Regions from separate parts of the Rhizobium sp. P1_E6 genome, predicted to be linked through region 4. Evidence: predicted binding sites of a transcription regulator. Region 4 holds the regulator's gene; each other region holds the start of a gene.
What was found. The regulator LexA, encoded in region 4, represses DNA repair genes until DNA is damaged. The targets are predictions, from matches to a motif close to TGTTCNNNNTGTGTTCNG.

Region 1: a site for LexA is predicted at 1,764-1,781, ahead of uvrA (excinuclease ABC subunit UvrA). Genes of this name have one in related genera too.
Region 2: a site for LexA is predicted at 1,888-1,905, ahead of recA (recombinase RecA). Genes of this name have one in related genera too.
Region 3: a site for LexA is predicted at 1,429-1,446, ahead of AC1D35_RS05785 (ATP-dependent helicase). Genes of this name have one in related genera too.

The regions. Positions count from the first base shown of each region.
Region 1 is NZ_JBFUBG010000002.1:196,729-200,940, forward strand. It holds gene gyrA (DNA gyrase subunit A) at 1-158, opposite strand, end outside; gene AC1D35_RS02520 (MarC family protein) at 384-1,031, shown strand; gene AC1D35_RS02525 (single-stranded DNA-binding protein) at 1,079-1,651, opposite strand; gene uvrA (excinuclease ABC subunit UvrA) at 1,908-4,212, shown strand, end outside.
Region 2 is NZ_JBFUBG010000002.1:11,693-15,904, forward strand. It holds gene AC1D35_RS01590 (pseudouridine-5'-phosphate glycosidase) at 1-827, opposite strand, end outside; gene AC1D35_RS01595 (carbohydrate kinase family protein) at 858-1,802, opposite strand; gene recA (recombinase RecA) at 2,032-3,123, shown strand; gene alaS (alanine--tRNA ligase) at 3,277-4,212, shown strand, end outside.
Region 3 is NZ_JBFUBG010000006.1:75,340-79,551, reverse strand. It holds gene AC1D35_RS05805 (DUF982 domain-containing protein) at 1-20, shown strand, start outside; gene AC1D35_RS05800 (hypothetical protein) at 256-519, opposite strand; gene AC1D35_RS05795 (BON domain-containing protein) at 604-867, opposite strand; gene AC1D35_RS05790 (hypothetical protein) at 1,023-1,286, shown strand; gene AC1D35_RS05785 (ATP-dependent helicase) at 1,497-3,557, shown strand; gene AC1D35_RS05780 (enoyl-CoA hydratase/isomerase family protein) at 3,580-4,212, opposite strand, start outside.
Region 4 is NZ_JBFUBG010000028.1:2,938-7,149, forward strand. It holds gene AC1D35_RS15935 (ComEC/Rec2 family competence protein) at 1-1,976, shown strand, start outside; gene lexA (transcriptional repressor LexA) at 1,957-2,682, opposite strand; gene AC1D35_RS15945 (VOC family protein) at 2,880-3,767, shown strand; gene kdsA (3-deoxy-8-phosphooctulonate synthase) at 3,764-4,212, shown strand, end outside.

The DNA.
Region 1 (4,212 bases), on a different contig from region 4:
TGCACGGGCTTGAGGCCGTCACGCACGTCGGGAAGCGCGCGGGACACGATTACGCTCATCGCGTAATCGAGGTACGACCTCTGCATTTCCTCTATAATGGAGATGGGCTCGATGCCTGGCGGGAGCTTCCCGCCGCCGGGGGGTGTTTGCTCAGTCAAAACGGTTCACGTTCTCTTCTAGAATCACTTGAAGATTTATAGCGGAAAGCCTGTTCCCGCGCCAATTTAGCCAGGGGTTTTGAACAGGCTTTTGCGGTCGAAAGAGGGCAAATCGCGCCATTTGCCCGTGGGTAGGAGACAATCAGCGACCATGCATTTGCCAAATCGGAAGCCGCACATCACAATCATCAAAAACAAGCATCTATATGGGGTTTTGGAGAAGCGATGGCAAGCGCCGACCAACTGATCAACGCGTTTACGACGCTGCTCGTCACCATCGATCCGCCGGGGCTCGCCCCGCTCTTTCTCGGTCTCACTGTCGGCATGACCCGCCAGGAGCGCAAGCAGGTGGCGTTGCGCGGCTCGACCATCGCCTTCATCATCCTAGCCGTCTTCGCACTGTTCGGCTCCAGCGTGCTCGGCGTGCTCGGCATTTCCATCGGTGCCTTCCGGCTGGCGGGCGGCCTGCTGCTGTTCTGGATCGCTTTCGAAATGGTGTTCGAGAAGCGCCAGGACCGTAAGGAAAAGACCACGGAAGTGGCGATTACCAAGGATCATATCGAGAATATTGCCGTCTTCCCGCTGGCACTGCCGCTGATTGCCGGGCCGGGCGCCATTTCCGCGACGATCCTGCTGGGAGGCACCCTTCCCTCCACCGTCGAGCGGGCGCAACTGATCGGCGTTATCGCGGCCTGCTTGCTGATCACGTTGGTGGTGCTTTTCCTCGCCGACCGGCTAGACCGCTTCCTCGGCGTCACGGGCCGGGCAATCCTGACCCGCCTTCTCGGAGTCATCCTGGCAGCGCTTGCCGCCCAGTTCGTTATCGATGGGGCAAAATCGGCGCTCAACCTGATCAGCGCCACACCGACATGAAAACGGCGCCCTTGGGCGCCGTTTGCAAGACTACTGAACAAGACCGATCAAAACGGAATGTCGTCGTCGAGATCACGCGAGAAGTTGCCGCCGCCGGCACTACTACCGCCGCCGCTGCTTCCGCCACTACGTCCACCACCGCTACCGCTACGGCCACCGCCGGATGACTGCGCCGGCGCACCGTAATCGTCGCCATAACCGCCGCCACCGAAATCGTCGCCGCCACGGCCGCCGCCGAAGCCGGAGCCAGCACCGCCGCCCTCACCTCCGCGCCCGTCGAGCATCGTCAGCGTCGAATTGAAGCCCTGCAGCACGACTTCCGTCGAGTAGCGGTCGGCGCCAGTCTGGTCCTGCCACTTGCGGGTCTGCAGCGCGCCTTCGATATATAGCTTGGCGCCCTTCTTCACATATTGCTCGACGACCTTGCAGAGGCCTTCGTTGAAGACCACTACGGTGTGCCATTCTGTCTTTTCGCGGCGCTCGCCGGAATTGCGGTCGCGCCATGTTTCAGACGTCGCGATGCGGAGGTTGGCGATCGGCCGGCCATCCTGCGTGCGGCGGATTTCGGGGTCGGCGCCCACGTTTCCGATCAGAATTACCTTGTTCACACTGCCAGCCATATCATTTCACCTTACTGCCGCCCTGACCGGCGGCGTTCAAAACCATCGACATACTCTAAACCATAGAGGACAAGCGGTGCGCATCCAGCCCCGCTTAATCCACAAGGAATTTTGTTCTTTATTTGTTCTATTTATTCGCTATGATCCTGTCAACAGAATCGAAAACCTTTGTTGTTCCGGACATTCAGCCTCGACTCGCCCACCGGCATCACTACATAAGGGCTGTTATTCCCCCAAACGACTTGAAGCAGAGACGATGAGCGAACTGAAGACGATCTCCATCCGTGGCGCGCGTGAGCATAATCTGAAGGGCATCGACCTCGATCTGCCGCGCAACAAGCTCATCGTCATGACCGGCCTCTCCGGATCCGGCAAGTCCTCGCTTGCCTTCGACACGATCTATGCCGAGGGACAGCGCCGCTATGTCGAAAGCCTTTCGGCCTATGCGCGCCAGTTCCTGGAAATGATGCAGAAGCCCGATGTCGACCAGATCGACGGGCTGTCGCCGGCGATCTCGATCGAGCAGAAGACGACCTCGCGCAATCCACGCTCGACGGTCGGCACGGTTACGGAAATCTACGACTATATGCGCCTCTTGTTTGCGCGCGTCGGCGTTCCCTACTCGCCTGCGACGGGCCTGCCGATCGAAAGCCAGACGGTCAGCCAGATGGTCGATCGGGTGCTGGCTTTCGAGGAAGGCACGCGTCTTTATATATTGGCGCCGATGATCCGCGGACGTAAGGGCGAGTACAAGAAAGAGCTGGCGGAGCTCATGAAAAAGGGCTTCCAGCGCGTCAAGGTGGACGGCCAGTTCTACGAGATCGCCGATGCGCCTGTTCTCGACAAGAAGTACAAGCACGATATCGACATTGTCATCGACCGTATTGTCGTACGGCCGGATATGGCATCGCGCCTTGCCGACAGTTTCGAGACGGCGCTGAAGCTCGCCGACGGCCTTGCCGTTGCCGAATTCGCCGACAAGCCGCTTCCGCCCGAAGAAACCTCGGCCGGCGGCTCGGCCAACAAGTCGCTCAACGAGACGCATGAGCGTGTGCTGTTTTCGGAAAAGTTTGCCTGCCCGGTTTCCGGCTTCACCATTCCGGAGATCGAGCCACGGCTCTTTTCGTTCAACAATCCCTTCGGCGCCTGCCCGACCTGCGACGGTCTCGGCTCACAGCAGAAGATCGACCCTGATCTGATCGTGCCTGAGCCTGAGCGCACGCTGCGCGACGGCGCCATCGCGCCCTGGGCCAAGTCGACCTCGCCCTACTACAACCAGACGCTCGAAGCGCTCGGCAAGCATTTCGGCTTCAAGCTCGGCAGCCGCTGGAACGATCTCCCCGAAAAGGCCAGGGATGTCATCCTGAACGGCACCGAGGAGAAGATCGAATTCCATTATGCCGACGGCGCACGCACTTACACGACCTCGAAGAATTTCGAGGGCATCGTGCCCAATCTCGAACGGCGCTGGAAGGAAACGGATTCCGCCTGGGCGCGCGAGGATATTGAGCGCTTCATGTCGGCAGCCCCCTGCCCGTCCTGCAACGGCTATCGCCTGAAGCCTGAGGCGCTCGCCGTGAAAATCAACAAGCTGCATATCGGCGAAGTCACCCAGATGTCGATCCGCATCGCTCGCGACTGGTTCGAGACGCTGCCGGCGACCTTCAACGCCAAGCAGAATGAGATTGCCGTGCGGATTCTCAAGGAAATCCGCGACCGCTTGCGGTTCCTGAACGATGTAGGCCTCGAATATCTCAGCCTGTCACGCAATTCCGGTACGCTGTCAGGCGGTGAAAGCCAGCGTATCCGGCTTGCCTCGCAGATCGGCTCCGGCTTGACCGGCGTTCTCTATGTACTCGACGAGCCGTCGATCGGCCTGCACCAGCGCGACAATGCACGGCTTCTCGACACGCTGAAGCACCTGCGCGACATCGGCAACACGGTCATCGTCGTAGAGCATGACGAGGACGCGATCCTGACGGCCGACGATGTGGTCGATATCGGCCCGGCAGCCGGCGTGCATGGCGGCCAGGTAGTGGCGCATGGCACGCCGCAAGAAATCATGGCCAATCCGAAGTCGCTGACCGGGAAATATCTCTCCGGCGAACTTGGCGTGACCCTGCCCGACGAACGCCGCAAGCCGAAGAAGGGCAAGGAGATCAAGGTCGTCGGCGCCCGCGGCAACAATCTGAAGAATGTCACGGCGGCAATTCCGCTCGGCGTCTTTACGGCGGTGACGGGTGTTTCGGGCGGCGGCAAGTCCACCTTCCTGATCGAGACGCTTTACAAGTCGGCGGCGCGTCGCGTCATGGGTGCGCGTGAAATCCCTGCCGATCACGATCGCATCGATGGCTTTGAGCATATCGACAAGGTGATCGACATCGATCAGTCGCCGATCGGTCGCACGCCGCGTTCGAACCCGGCGACCTATACCGGCGCCTTCACACCGATCCGCGACTGGTTTGCCGGTCTGCCGGAGGCGAAAGCGCGCGGTTATCAGCCGGGCCGCTTCTCCTTCAACGTCAAGGGCGGCCGCTGCGAGGCATGCCAGGGCGACGGCG
Region 2 (4,212 bases), on a different contig from region 4:
ATCGTGCTCAGCAGGTAAGGTGTTACCGCCTTGCCGGTGACTTCGTCGCGTTCGGCGCTGTCGAGGGCGCGCTCGATGTAGATTTCCATTTCCTCGCGGGCGATTTCGTCGGCTTCCGGAACCGGATTGGCGATCAGCATGCCGCCGTCGATGCCGAGCTGTTCGCGCGTCGTCTGGAAATTGGCGATCGCTGCCGGGCTGTTCAGGGTGAGCGGGCTGCGGATGCCCGAGGCGCGCGACCAGAAGGCCGGGAATTCATCGCTCTCATAGGTCACGACGGGCACGCCGCGGGTTTCCAGCACTTCCAGCGTCTTCGGAATATCGAGGATCGCCTTTGCGCCGGCGCAAACGACGATGACGCCGGTGCGGGCCAGTTCTTCGAGATCAGCCGAGATATCGAAGGTTTCTTCAGCACCGCGATGGACACCGCCGATGCCGCCTGTCGCAAAGACCTTGATGCCGGCCCGCGCTGCCGCAATCATCGTCGCGGCGACCGTCGTCGCACCCGTGCGGCGCTCGGCGATGGCGAAGGCGAGATCGGCGCGCGACACCTTCAAGACATCCTTCGCCTGGGCGAGTTGCTCGAGCTCAGCGGCCTCAAGGCCAATATGAAGTGTGCCGTGGATGACAGCGATGGTGGCGGGAACCGCACCCTGATCGCGGATGATCGATTCGACGCTGCGCGCCATCTCGATATTGCCGGGGTAGGGCATGCCATGCGTGATGATGGTCGATTCGAGCGCCACGATCGGGGCGCCGCGCTGCTTGGCGGCGGCCACTTCCTTCGAATAGGAGATCGGCAGCAGGGGCGAAATGGGTTTGGTCATGATCGGTGTCCCTTTATCGATGGTGCCGCTTCATTGCAGAATTCTCGCCGCCGGGACAAGCGAAAGCATGTCGCGGATAAGATCCGGCGAGAGATTTTCGTTCACGGCGTGCCGTGACTGGACAGTAAGGGCGGCTGCAGCCGTGCCATGGCGCACCGCTTCTTCCAGCGGCAGGCCACGCATGAGGGCCGAGAGCGTGCCGGCTGCCAGAGAATCTCCGGCGCCGGTGACATCGGCCACTGTCTCCGAGATCGGCGGCTGTAGGACGAGCGCACGATGGTCATTGAAGGCGACGAGCTCGCGCTGGCCGCGGGTGACGACCGCGCCGCTGACGCCGATGTCACCGAGCAGGGACGGCCAAGCGGCAGCATCCTCCGGCCGGTGGCCGACAAGGGCTGCAGCCTCGGCCTCGTTGAGGAAGAGATAGTCGATGCCGTCGAGGCAGGGCAGGAGGCGCACCACCTTGGCCGGCGAGATGGCGATGGCCGCCACCGGCTTGCCGAGCGCCTTTGCCCTTGCGACGATCGCAGCTGCCGTTTCCTCCGGCAGGTTGGCGTCGAAGAGAATGAAATCGGTAGCGGCGAAGGCATCGCGCACCCAGCGGATCGACAGACGCCGCGGCACGAAGAAGCGGTAGAGCTCCATATCCGCCAGCGCGATGAGCAGATTGCCGTCCCTCTCAATGATCGCCGTATAGCTCGGCGTCTTGCGGTCGAGGAAGACGAAGGGGCGGTCGTCTATCCCCGCAAGGTCGGCCGCCTCGCTCACCGTCTCGCCGATCGGGTCGCCGCCGCGCGGCGAAATCATCGTCACGTCGAAGCCGAGTCGAGCCAGATTGCGGGCCGCATTGAAGCCACCGCCGCCGGGTTCCTCGAACCATGTCCCGGGGTTGCTGGCGCCGGGTGCCGTCTCGCCGGCAATGCGGCCGCGACGATCGATATGGGCGCCACCGAGAACGAGAATCTTGCCGCTCATTTCTGCTCTCCCAAAGCGAATCGAATAGGCTCCGAAATACCCGCATTCAGCCCCGGTGGCTTATTAAGCCGTTGCTTTGCATCGATAAAACAAAAATAGAACACAGGCCGTTTTACCTTTTTCTTTCAATTATTTGCAACCCCATTGCGAAATAAGAACAAATCAGGTACAAACTTCGCATCAGCGGCGACATTGCTTGAGCAGCGTCAATAACCTAAAGGTGGATCGAATGTCTCAGAATTCATTGCGGCTCGTAGAGGACAAATCGGTGGACAAAAGCAAGGCGCTCGAAGCGGCACTCTCACAGATCGAGCGGTCGTTCGGCAAGGGCTCGATCATGAAACTCGGTTCGAACGAGAGCATCGTCGAGATCGAAACAGTTTCCACGGGTTCGCTCAGCCTCGATATCGCGCTCGGCATCGGCGGCCTGCCGAAGGGCCGCATCGTCGAAATCTACGGTCCGGAAAGCTCTGGTAAGACGACGCTCGCTCTGCAGACCATTGCCGAAGCCCAGAAGAAGGGCGGCATCTGCGCCTTCGTCGACGCCGAACACGCTCTCGATCCGGTCTATGCCCGCAAGCTTGGCGTCGATCTGCAGAACCTCCTGATCTCCCAGCCGGACACAGGCGAGCAGGCGCTTGAAATCACCGATACGCTGGTGCGTTCCGGCGCCATCGACGTCCTCGTCGTCGACTCGGTCGCCGCACTGACGCCGCGCGCCGAAATCGAAGGTGAAATGGGCGACAGCCTGCCAGGCCTTCAGGCTCGCCTGATGAGCCAGGCGCTGCGCAAGCTGACGGCTTCGATCTCCAAGTCGAATACCATGGTGATCTTCATCAACCAGATCCGCATGAAGATCGGCGTCATGTTCGGTTCGCCGGAAACGACAACTGGTGGTAACGCGCTGAAGTTCTACGCCTCCGTTCGCCTCGACATCCGCCGCATCGGCCAGGTCAAGGAGCGCGAAGAGGTGATCGGCAACCAGACGCGCGTCAAGGTCGTCAAGAACAAGATGGCGCCTCCCTTCAAGCAGGTCGAATTCGACATTATGTATGGCGAAGGCGTCTCCAAGACCGGCGAACTCGTCGATCTCGGCGTCAAGGCCGGCATCGTCGAGAAATCGGGCGCCTGGTTCTCCTATAACAGCCAGCGCCTCGGCCAGGGCCGCGAAAACGCCAAGACTTTCCTGCGCGACAATCCGGATCTCGCCCGCGAGATCGAAACGGCATTGCGCCAGAACGCCGGCCTGATTGCCGACCGCTTCCTACAGAATGGCGGCCCTGACGCCGGCGACGATGCAGGTGATGCCGGCGACATGTAATTCGCCCTGACCACTGAAGCACATTCGTACCGGCCGCATTCCTTCACGAGAATGCGGCCGGTTTTGTTTGTTCGCTGGACAGTGGCAAGGTCGAACGATAAAAGCCGATGAATTTGGTTTTACCTGCCTGCTGGCAGCATCGAAGGGCATGAAATGAGCGGTGTGAACGATATCCGGTCGACCTTCCTCGACTACTTCAAGAAGAACGGCCATGAGATCGTTTCATCGAGCCCGCTCGTGCCGCGCAACGACCCGACGCTGATGTTTACGAATGCCGGCATGGTGCAGTTCAAGAACGTCTTCACCGGTCTCGAAAAGCGTCCCTATTCGACGGCAACGACTTCGCAGAAATGCGTGCGCGCCGGCGGCAAGCATAACGACCTCGACAATGTCGGCTATACCGCGCGCCATCTGACCTTCTTCGAAATGCTCGGCAATTTCTCCTTCGGCGACTATTTCAAGGAGAATGCGATCGAGCTTGCCTGGAAGCTCGTCACCGAAGGCTTCGACCTTCCGAAGAACCGTCTGCTGGTGACCGTCTATTCCGAAGACGAGGAAGCCGCGACGCTGTGGAAGAAGATCGCCGGTTTTTCCGACGACAAGATCATCCGCATCCCGACCTCTGACAATTTCTGGCAGATGGGCGATACCGGCCCCTGCGGCCCGTGCTCGGAAATCTTCATCGACCAGGGCGAGAATGTCTGGGGCGGCCCTCCCGGCTCGCCGGAAGAGGATGGTGACCGGTTCCTGGAGTTCTGGAACCTCGTCTTCATGCAGTTCGAACAGACCGAGCCCGGCGTTCGCAATCCGCTGCCGCGTCCGTCGATCGACACCGGCATGGGCCTGGAGCGCATGGCCGCCGTTCTCCAGGGTGTCCAGAGCGTGTTCGACACCGACCTGTTCCGCACATTGATCGCCACCATCGAGGATACGATGGGCGCTAAGGCTGAGGGCAGTGCCAGCCACCGCGTCATCGCCGACCATCTGCGCTCCTCGGCCTTCCTGATCGCCGATGGCGTTCTGCCGTCTAATGAAGGCCGCGGCTATGTGCTGCGCCGCATCATGCGCCGCGCCATGCGCCATGCGCAG
Region 3 (4,212 bases), on a different contig from region 4:
CAAAGCTTAAAGTGCATTAAGCTTTCGGCGGCGACACCGGACAGCAAAAGCCGGATCCGTTCCGAAACGGAGCAATGCTTAATTTTCACTTAACCCTGCATGGAGCTCGTGCGGGGCTTTGTCTCAAAAGGCATTGCGCCGTTCATCCGTTCATCAATAGAACGACGCCAGCCATCATGATGATGGTTAGAGGCTCGTCACCCTCTACGGGAGACTACAGACGAGCCTCGTCTGACAGGAATTTCAAATATACCATCAGCAGTCAGAAGTATTCTCGTCACCGACTTGAATATAGCCAACACCGATGATTGTGCCATCTGCCGTGCGGATGAAGGACGGCAGATAGTGCGGTGCAGACGGCTCGCAGAGCGAGGCGTTGGTATATTCGTTCAGCGCTATTTCGTCCTTCGGCAAGACCGAATAATTCGTATCTGGTTCAAGGGAAGCATAAGCGGACCCGGCAAAGGCGCCGCATCCGAGAAGAAGGACCGCGGTCCAGAGGCGTATCAGCGTTTGCATTGTTGTCTCCAGCATTGAAATCCAGCATTTCAACACACGAGACGGGGAGTTGGTTCCTTGAGAATACCTGTGGGAAGACGTGATTTATCTGAGCAGCATGCGGCAATGCACATAACCGCTTCCGACGATATCCTCGGCAATCGCCAGTGCCCGCTCACTATCGCCCTTCCTGCGCACGAAACCTTCGAGAATGACGTAGGAGCCGAGGGTCGAGACGACAATTTCGGCCGCATCGAGGTCGGCTGCGGCATGCAGGGCGCTTTCCACGGACGCGCGCGTAGCAGCCGCGTTGTGGCCTTGCATGCAGGCTTCCTCGTGGACTAACGAGCTTTGAAAGCGCAGTACCATGATCGTTCCTGACATTGGCTAATACAGACTTAACGCCGGAAGACGACGTTTGTTGCCAGCCGCTGCTGGCTGGAAGCAAAGTTGAGAGTATGGTGGCGCCTGGATCTTGATGGTCTTGCAGCCGCTTTGTGCGATTGCGGCTGGAGGAGACGATGATGAAAGCTCAGTTGCCGGCCCTTTTTGCCGCCGCTCTTCTGGCGGGTTGTTCGGCTGCTGACGCGCCGGCGCTGGAGCCTATTCCCGGCAGCATCACCTATGGCGGCCAGCCGCGCACGAAGCTGACGAAATCGCCGATCGGCAGTGTCGTCCATAACGACTTCTACGATCAGCAGGGCCAGCACGTTTACGAAACCTACATACTCCAGCCCGACCGCAGCCTGAAGCTGGTGCGGCGCCAGATCGTGCCGGATTTTCCGTAGTAGCGCCGTGCGTCCATTTGGACGCATAAAGGACCCTCTACCTCTATTGGCCGATGCATCTGGCTTTCCGAAAACGAACTCGATTTTCGGGCCGATGGTGTCGTGAATGGTAGCCCGTGCCTGCTTGACAGGAGCGGCAATCAAGAACATTCAAGGAACGTCTAACACTCGCGCTGGTGATTCTCCGGCGAGAGCCAACCGGACCGCTGGATGTATCTCGAAAAGCTCAACCCCCAGCAGCGTTTGGCCGTCGAGCACGGCACGCTCATCGAAGGCAGCCATATTGCGGGGCCGCTGCTTATCATTGCCGGCGCCGGCTCCGGCAAGACGAATACGCTTGCCCATCGCGTAGCACATCTGATCCTCAAGGGTGCTGATCCGCGCCGCATCCTGCTGATGACCTTTTCCCGTCGGGCGGCTGCCGAAATGGGCCGGCGCGTCGAGCGCATCTGCGGCGAGGTCCTTGGCAAGAATTCCGGCATGATGGCAGATGCGCTGGCCTGGAGTGGCACGTTTCACGGCATAGGCGCACGACTGCTGCGCGATTATGCCGAGCAGATCGGCCTCGACCCGGCCTTCTCCATCCATGACCGGGAAGACAGTGCCGACCTGATGAACCTCGTGCGCCACGAGCTCGGCTTCTCCAAGACGGAAAGCCGGTTTCCAACCAAGGGCACCTGCCTTGCCATCTATTCCCGCGCGGTAAACTCGGAAGCGGAACTGCCGTTGGTGCTGCGCGATGCCTTTCCCTGGTGCGCGACCTGGGAAAAGCAGCTTCGCGAGCTGTTTGCCTGCTATGTCGAGGCAAAGCAGAGCCAGAACGTGCTCGATTATGACGACCTGCTGCTCTACTGGGCGCAGATGGTGGCCGAACCGCTGATATCAGAGGATATCGGCAGCCGCTTCGACCATGTGCTGGTCGACGAATATCAGGACACCAACAGGCTGCAATCCTCGATCCTGCTTGCCCTCAAGCCAACCGGGCATGGGCTGACCGTTGTCGGTGACGATGCGCAGTCGATCTATTCCTTCCGCGCGGCCACAGTGCGCAACATTCTCGATTTTCCGGCGTCGTTCAGCCCGGCCGCCAATATCGTCACGCTCGACCGCAACTACCGCTCGACCCAGCCGATCCTTGCGGCGGCGAACGCCGTCATCGACCTTGCTTCCGAGCGCTTCACCAAGAACCTCTGGACGGAGCGGGAATCGCCGGAGCGGCCGCGGCTGGTGACGGTGCGCGACGAGAATGATCAGGCGCGCTACGTGGCCGACAAGATTCTCGACCATCGCGAAGAGGGCGTGAAGCTGAAAAGCCAGGCCGTCCTCTTCCGCGCCTCGCACCATAGCGGCGCTCTGGAAGTGGAGCTCACCCGCCGCAACATTCCCTTCGTGAAGTTCGGGGGGCTGAAATTCCTCGATAGCGCGCATGTGAAAGACATGCTGGCGGCATTACGCTTTGCCCAGAACCCGCGCGACCGGGTGGCGGGCTTTCGGCTGATGCAGATCCTGCCGGGGGTCGGGCCTTCCACGGCACAGAAGGTGCTGGACCATATGGCAGAAGGCCCAAGCCCGGTGACGGCGCTCGCCACCATGCCTGCGCCGCCGCGCTCGGGCGACGACTGGACCTCGTTCGTGTCCACCATGCAGGAACTGAAGACCGGCAAGGCCGGCTGGCCTGCCGAGATCGAACTGGTGCGGAAATGGTATGAGCCGCATCTTGAAAGGCTGCATGAGGATGCGAGCGCCCGGCTTGCCGATCTCGTGCAGCTCGAGCAGATCGCCGGCGGTTATGCTTCGCGCGAGCGCTTCCTGACGGAACTGACGCTCGATCCGCCCGACGCAACCTCGGATCAGGCGGGCGTGCCGCTGCTCGACGAGGACTATCTCATCCTCTCGACCATCCATTCGGCCAAGGGACAGGAATGGACCAAGGTCTTCATGCTGAACGTCATCGATGGCTGCATCCCCTCGGATCTCGCTGTCGGCACGACGGCAGAAATAGAGGAGGAGCGGCGGCTGCTCTATGTGGCGATGACACGCGCCAAGGACAGCCTCGATCTCGTCGTGCCGCAACGCTTTTTCACCTATGGGCAGAACTCGCAGGGCGACCGGCACGTCTATGCGTCACGCAGCCGCTTCATTCCCGCGACGCTGCTGCAGTTCTTCGAGGTCTGCGGCTGGCCGCAGGCCAAAGCGGAAACGGCGGCGGCCCAGCAGGCGCGGCAGGTGCGCATCGATGTCGGTGCACGCATGCGCGGCATGTGGCGTTAGAGCCTCTCCTGACCAGATGGCGCTAAAGCGCGAGCGGTGGCTTGGCGGGTTCGAAGAAACGGCCGATCATTTCATCGTTGACCAGGGCGATTGCCGGCGGCGACCATTTCGGATTACGGTCCTTGTCGATAACAGCCGCACGGACGCCTTCGTAGAAATCCGCACCATGCAGGATCTGCATGCAGGCGCTGAGCTCACGGGCCAGGCATTCGCCGAGCGTACGGCTCTGGCGGCCGGCTCTCAGCAGCCGCAAGGTGAGCTTGAGGCTGGTCGGCGAGCGTGTGAGCATCACGCGACGGGTTTCGGCTGCGAACTCGCCCTCTTCCTGAGCGAGGGCCAACGCGATGTCCTCGACACGGCTGAAGCGGAAGGCGCGGTCGATCATCGTGGCATTGGCCTGCAGCCTGCCTTCGCCCGGCTGATCCGATAGATTGCGCAGCGCCGCGTCGACATCGTCTGACGAGCTTCCCAAAGGCAGATCCGAGAGACGCTGGACTGCCTCTTCCAGACGCGAGAAGGGCATGTAGAAATCAGCAAGTCCAGCATGGATGGCATCGGCGCCATTGATATCCAGCCCCGTCAGGGCCATCCATGTACCGCTTTCGCCCGGCATGTGAGGCAGCAGCCAAGTGGCACCGACATCGGGAAAATAGCC
Region 4 (4,212 bases):
TAACGACAACGGTAACAGGCAGGATCGAGCGCCGCGAAGGCGACGGGCGGGGGCGCTGGCGTTACATTCTTGACGTCACCGGAACAGACGCGCCGCAGATCAAGCGTCCGCCTAAACGCATTACAGTGCTCGTGAGAGGCGCCGCGCAGCCTTTCGAGCTTGGCGACGTCATCGAGGGCAGGGCGCGTCTCACGCCTCCGGCAGGCCCCGCACTTCCCCACCTGAATGATTTTGCTTTCAGTGCCTATTTTGACGGCATCGGCGCCAACGGCTTTTTCTATGGCGCGCCGAAAAAGCTTGCCTTGCAGCCACAGCAAGCGGGCTCGGTCGGTGAGGCGACACTCGAATGGCTCTATCGCCTCAGGAGTGGCATCGGCGATCGCATACGCTCCACCCTGCCGGGCGATACCGGCGCCTTTGCCGCTTCGCTTGTCACCGACGAGAGACGGGCGATCTCGGATGACACGACGGACGCGCTGCGGCAGTCCGGCCTTGCCCATATCGTCGCGATCTCCGGTCTCAATATGGCGCTTTCCGCCGGCATCTTTTTTGTCGGCCTGCGCGTCGTCCTTAGCCTTTTTCCCGGCATTGCCCAGGCGTGGCCGACCAAGAAAATCGCGGCGGCCGGTGCGCTCGCGGCGGTGACGGCCTACTATCTGATCTCCGGCTTTGCCGTCTCCGCCGAACGTGCCTTCATCATGATGGCCATCATGCTGGTTGCCGTCTTCTTTGACCGGCCATCGATCAGCCTCAGAAACGTGGCGCTATCCGCTCTTGTGATCCTTGCGATCTCGCCATCGGAGGTGCTGGGGCCGAGCTTCCAGATGTCCTTTGCCGCAACACTTGCCCTGGTCGCCGGCTACGATCTCTGGAAAGGCCGGCCGATGTGGGAGAATGTCTTTGCCAACCTGCCGGTCATGAAGCCCCTCTTCGTGGTCGGCGGTTTCTTTGGTGGCATTTTCCTGACGTCGCTGATTGGCGGCTTCTCTACCGCGCTGTTTTCGATCGAGCATTTCCACCGGCTGACAGCCTATGGCCTGCCGGCAAATCTCGCGGCCATGCCGGTGATTTCCTTCATCGTCATGCCGGCTGGGATGCTGGCGATGCTGCTGATGCCCTTTGGCCTGGACGGCTGGGCATGGCATGTGGCAGGCTTCGGGCTGGATCTGGTGATTACAATCGCAAAGACGGTATCGAGCTGGGGTGGCAATATCGATGTGGGCCGTTTGCCGGGTTGGTACTTCCCGACGGCTGTTTTCGGTTTTCTGCTGCTGACCCTCCTCAGAACTCGACTGCGGCATATCGGAACGGCAATCGTCGCTCTCTCCACGCTTGCTGTCGCGGCGCTGCCATCAGAGGCAATGCCCGACATCGCCATTGCCGAAGACGGTAGCCTCGTTGCTGTTGTCGATGGAGAGGCGATAGCTTCGAACCGCGAAAAGCCACCCGCCTTCATCTTCGAACAATGGCAGCGGGCGCTTGCCATCGAAGAGCACAGGAAGCCAGTCATGCTGGAAGCTGCCAACAGGCCCACTGCGCCCGAAGGCAAAAGACTGCAGCTCTCGCGGGATCAACAGAATGAAGCCAGAGAATCGATAAGACGTGTCGCGATCGGTTCGCCGTCACGGTTCTCGTGCCTGAAAGGTGCCTGGTGCGCCATCATGCTCGGCAATGGAAAGAAACTGACGGTTATCGACAATGCAGCCTATCTGGGCCCTGCCTGCGATACGGCCGATATCGTCGTCACCCCTGTCCGTCTGCGTCTTGACGGCTGCCGATCCGGAGCTCTGCTCTTTACCGGCGAAACATTGCGCAAGACAGGCTCGATCGAGCTTCGTTTCACAGATGGCGGAGTTGCGGTTGCCGCTACATTCGACGCATTACCACGGCCCTGGATGCGCCACCGTGCCTATGACTGGCGTAGCGACACATTCGCTGATGTTGACCGGTCACCGGTCAGTGATAGCGACGAATGAGGCCGACGAGCTTGCCCTGGACCTTGACGCGATCCGGCGGGAAAATGCGGGTCTCGTAAGCGGGGTTTGCGGCTTCGAGCGCAATCGATGCGCCCTTGCGGCGGAAGCGCTTGAGCGTCGCTTCCTCTTCATCGACGAGTGCGACGACGATGTCACCCGGATTGGCCGTGCTACCGTTGCGGATGATGACGGTATCGCCATCGAAGATGCCGGCTTCGATCATCGAGTCGCCACGAACTTCGAGCGCATAATGTTCGCCGGAGCCAAGCATATCGGCGGGAACGGTGATGTCATGGGTGTTGTTCTGGATTGCCGAAATCGGCACGCCGGCAGCGATGCGCCCCATGACCGGCACGGAAACCGAATTGCCGTTGTCGGCCGCAGGTGCTGACTTTGCCGCGGCGGGAGGCGCAACAGGTTGCGGCTTGCCGAGGCTGCCTTCGATGACGCTTGGTGAAAAGCCGCGCCTTGGCTGTAGGCTCGAGCTGTAGGCTTCCGGCAGCTTGATGACTTCGAGCGCACGCGCCCGGTTCGGAAGCCGGCGAATGAAGCCGCGTTCTTCGAGCGCCGTGATCAGCCGATGAATGCCGGATTTCGAGGCCAGATCCAGGGCGTCCTTCATCTCGTCGAAAGATGGCGGAACGCCGGATTCCTTCATCCTTTCATGAATGAAAAGAAGAAGTTCCTGTTGTTTGCGCGTGAGCATCGGCGTGTGACCCCAGTATTGAAACAAATCCAGAACGGACACTATATGTTCCATATGTGTTCCGCAAGTGGCTAAATTTTCGTAAAATTTCTCCCCATTGTGTTGAGAATTTTATTTTTGTCGGCGCCCGGCCCGTCCGGCCTTGCTTCGTAAGGCTTGTTGAAGCACATCTCCTTGTGATTGCTGGAGAGTAGCTGATGACCCAAGACACGCTTGCGATCGATCATCTCGTTTTGCCGGTTACCGATATCGCCCTTGCACGCGAGAGGTTAGGCAAGCTGGGCTTCACCGTCGCTCCGGACGCGCGCCATCCCTTCGGTACGGAAAATGCCTGCGTTTTCTTCGCCGACAGGAGCTATCTCGAGCCGCTCGGCGTCGCCAGTGTCGAGGAGAGCGACAGGACGGCGCGTGATGGCAATGTCTTCACAGCCCGCGATCAGGCCTTTCGTTTTCGCTGCGGCAGCGAGGGCCTGTCTGCTATCGCCTTCAGTGCCGCGGATGCAAAGCATGAACATGCTCGATTCGTTAAAGGCGGCATTAGCGCTGGTTCTGTGTTGCAGTTCGAACGTCCCGTGAAAATGCCGGATGGCACGGAGAGCATTGCCGGCTTCCGGCTCGCCTTCGCCGGTGACCTCCGGGCACCGGATTTCTTTCTCTTCGCCGTCGAGCGCGTCAATCCGCTCCCTGCTGACCGCAGCGCGCTCGAAGCTCACGTCAACGGCGTAACCGGAATTGCCGAGATAGTTCTAGCCGCGCCCGAGCCTTCGGCCTTCGGCGAATTCGTCCGTGGCGTGGCAAGAGCCGACGCCGCAGATGAGACCGGTTTTGGGGTGAGAGTTGCTCTGGCAAACACAAAAATCAGTCTGATGAACCCGGCGGGTCTGGAGGCCTATTTCGATCTGGCGACGCCGGACACCGATCGCGGCCTGCGTGGGCGGGCGATCCTTTTCCATGCGGGCGATCTTGCCGTGACAGAAGCGCATTTGGCTGCTAACGGGGTGACCTATACACGCAAGGGCAACCGTATTCTGGTGAAGCCCGCGCCCGGCCAGGGCGTGCTCTTCGCCTTCGAGGAAACATCATGAGCTCCAATACCAATTCCCAGGTGACGGTCGGCGAGGGCGCCGGTAAGGTCACCTTCTCCAATACCGGCCGCTTGTCGCTGATCGCCGGCGCCTGCGAAATGGAAAGCCGCGACCATGCGTTCATGGTGGCCGGCACATTGAAGGAACTGTGCGCCAAGCTCGGCATAGGGCTTGTCTACAAGACGTCTTTCGACAAGGCCAATCGCTCTTCGTTGTCGAGCAAACGCGGTGTCGGCCTTGAGAAGGGGCTGGAAGTATTCGCTGATCTCAAGAAGGAACTCGGCATTCCGGTTCTCACCGACATTCACAGCGAAGAACAATGCGCCGAAGTAGCGAAGGTCGTTGATATCCTGCAGATACCGGCCTTCCTGTCTCGCCAGACTGATCTTCTGGTGGCTGCTGCCAAGACGGGCCGCGTCATCAACGTCAAGAAGGGCCAGTTCCT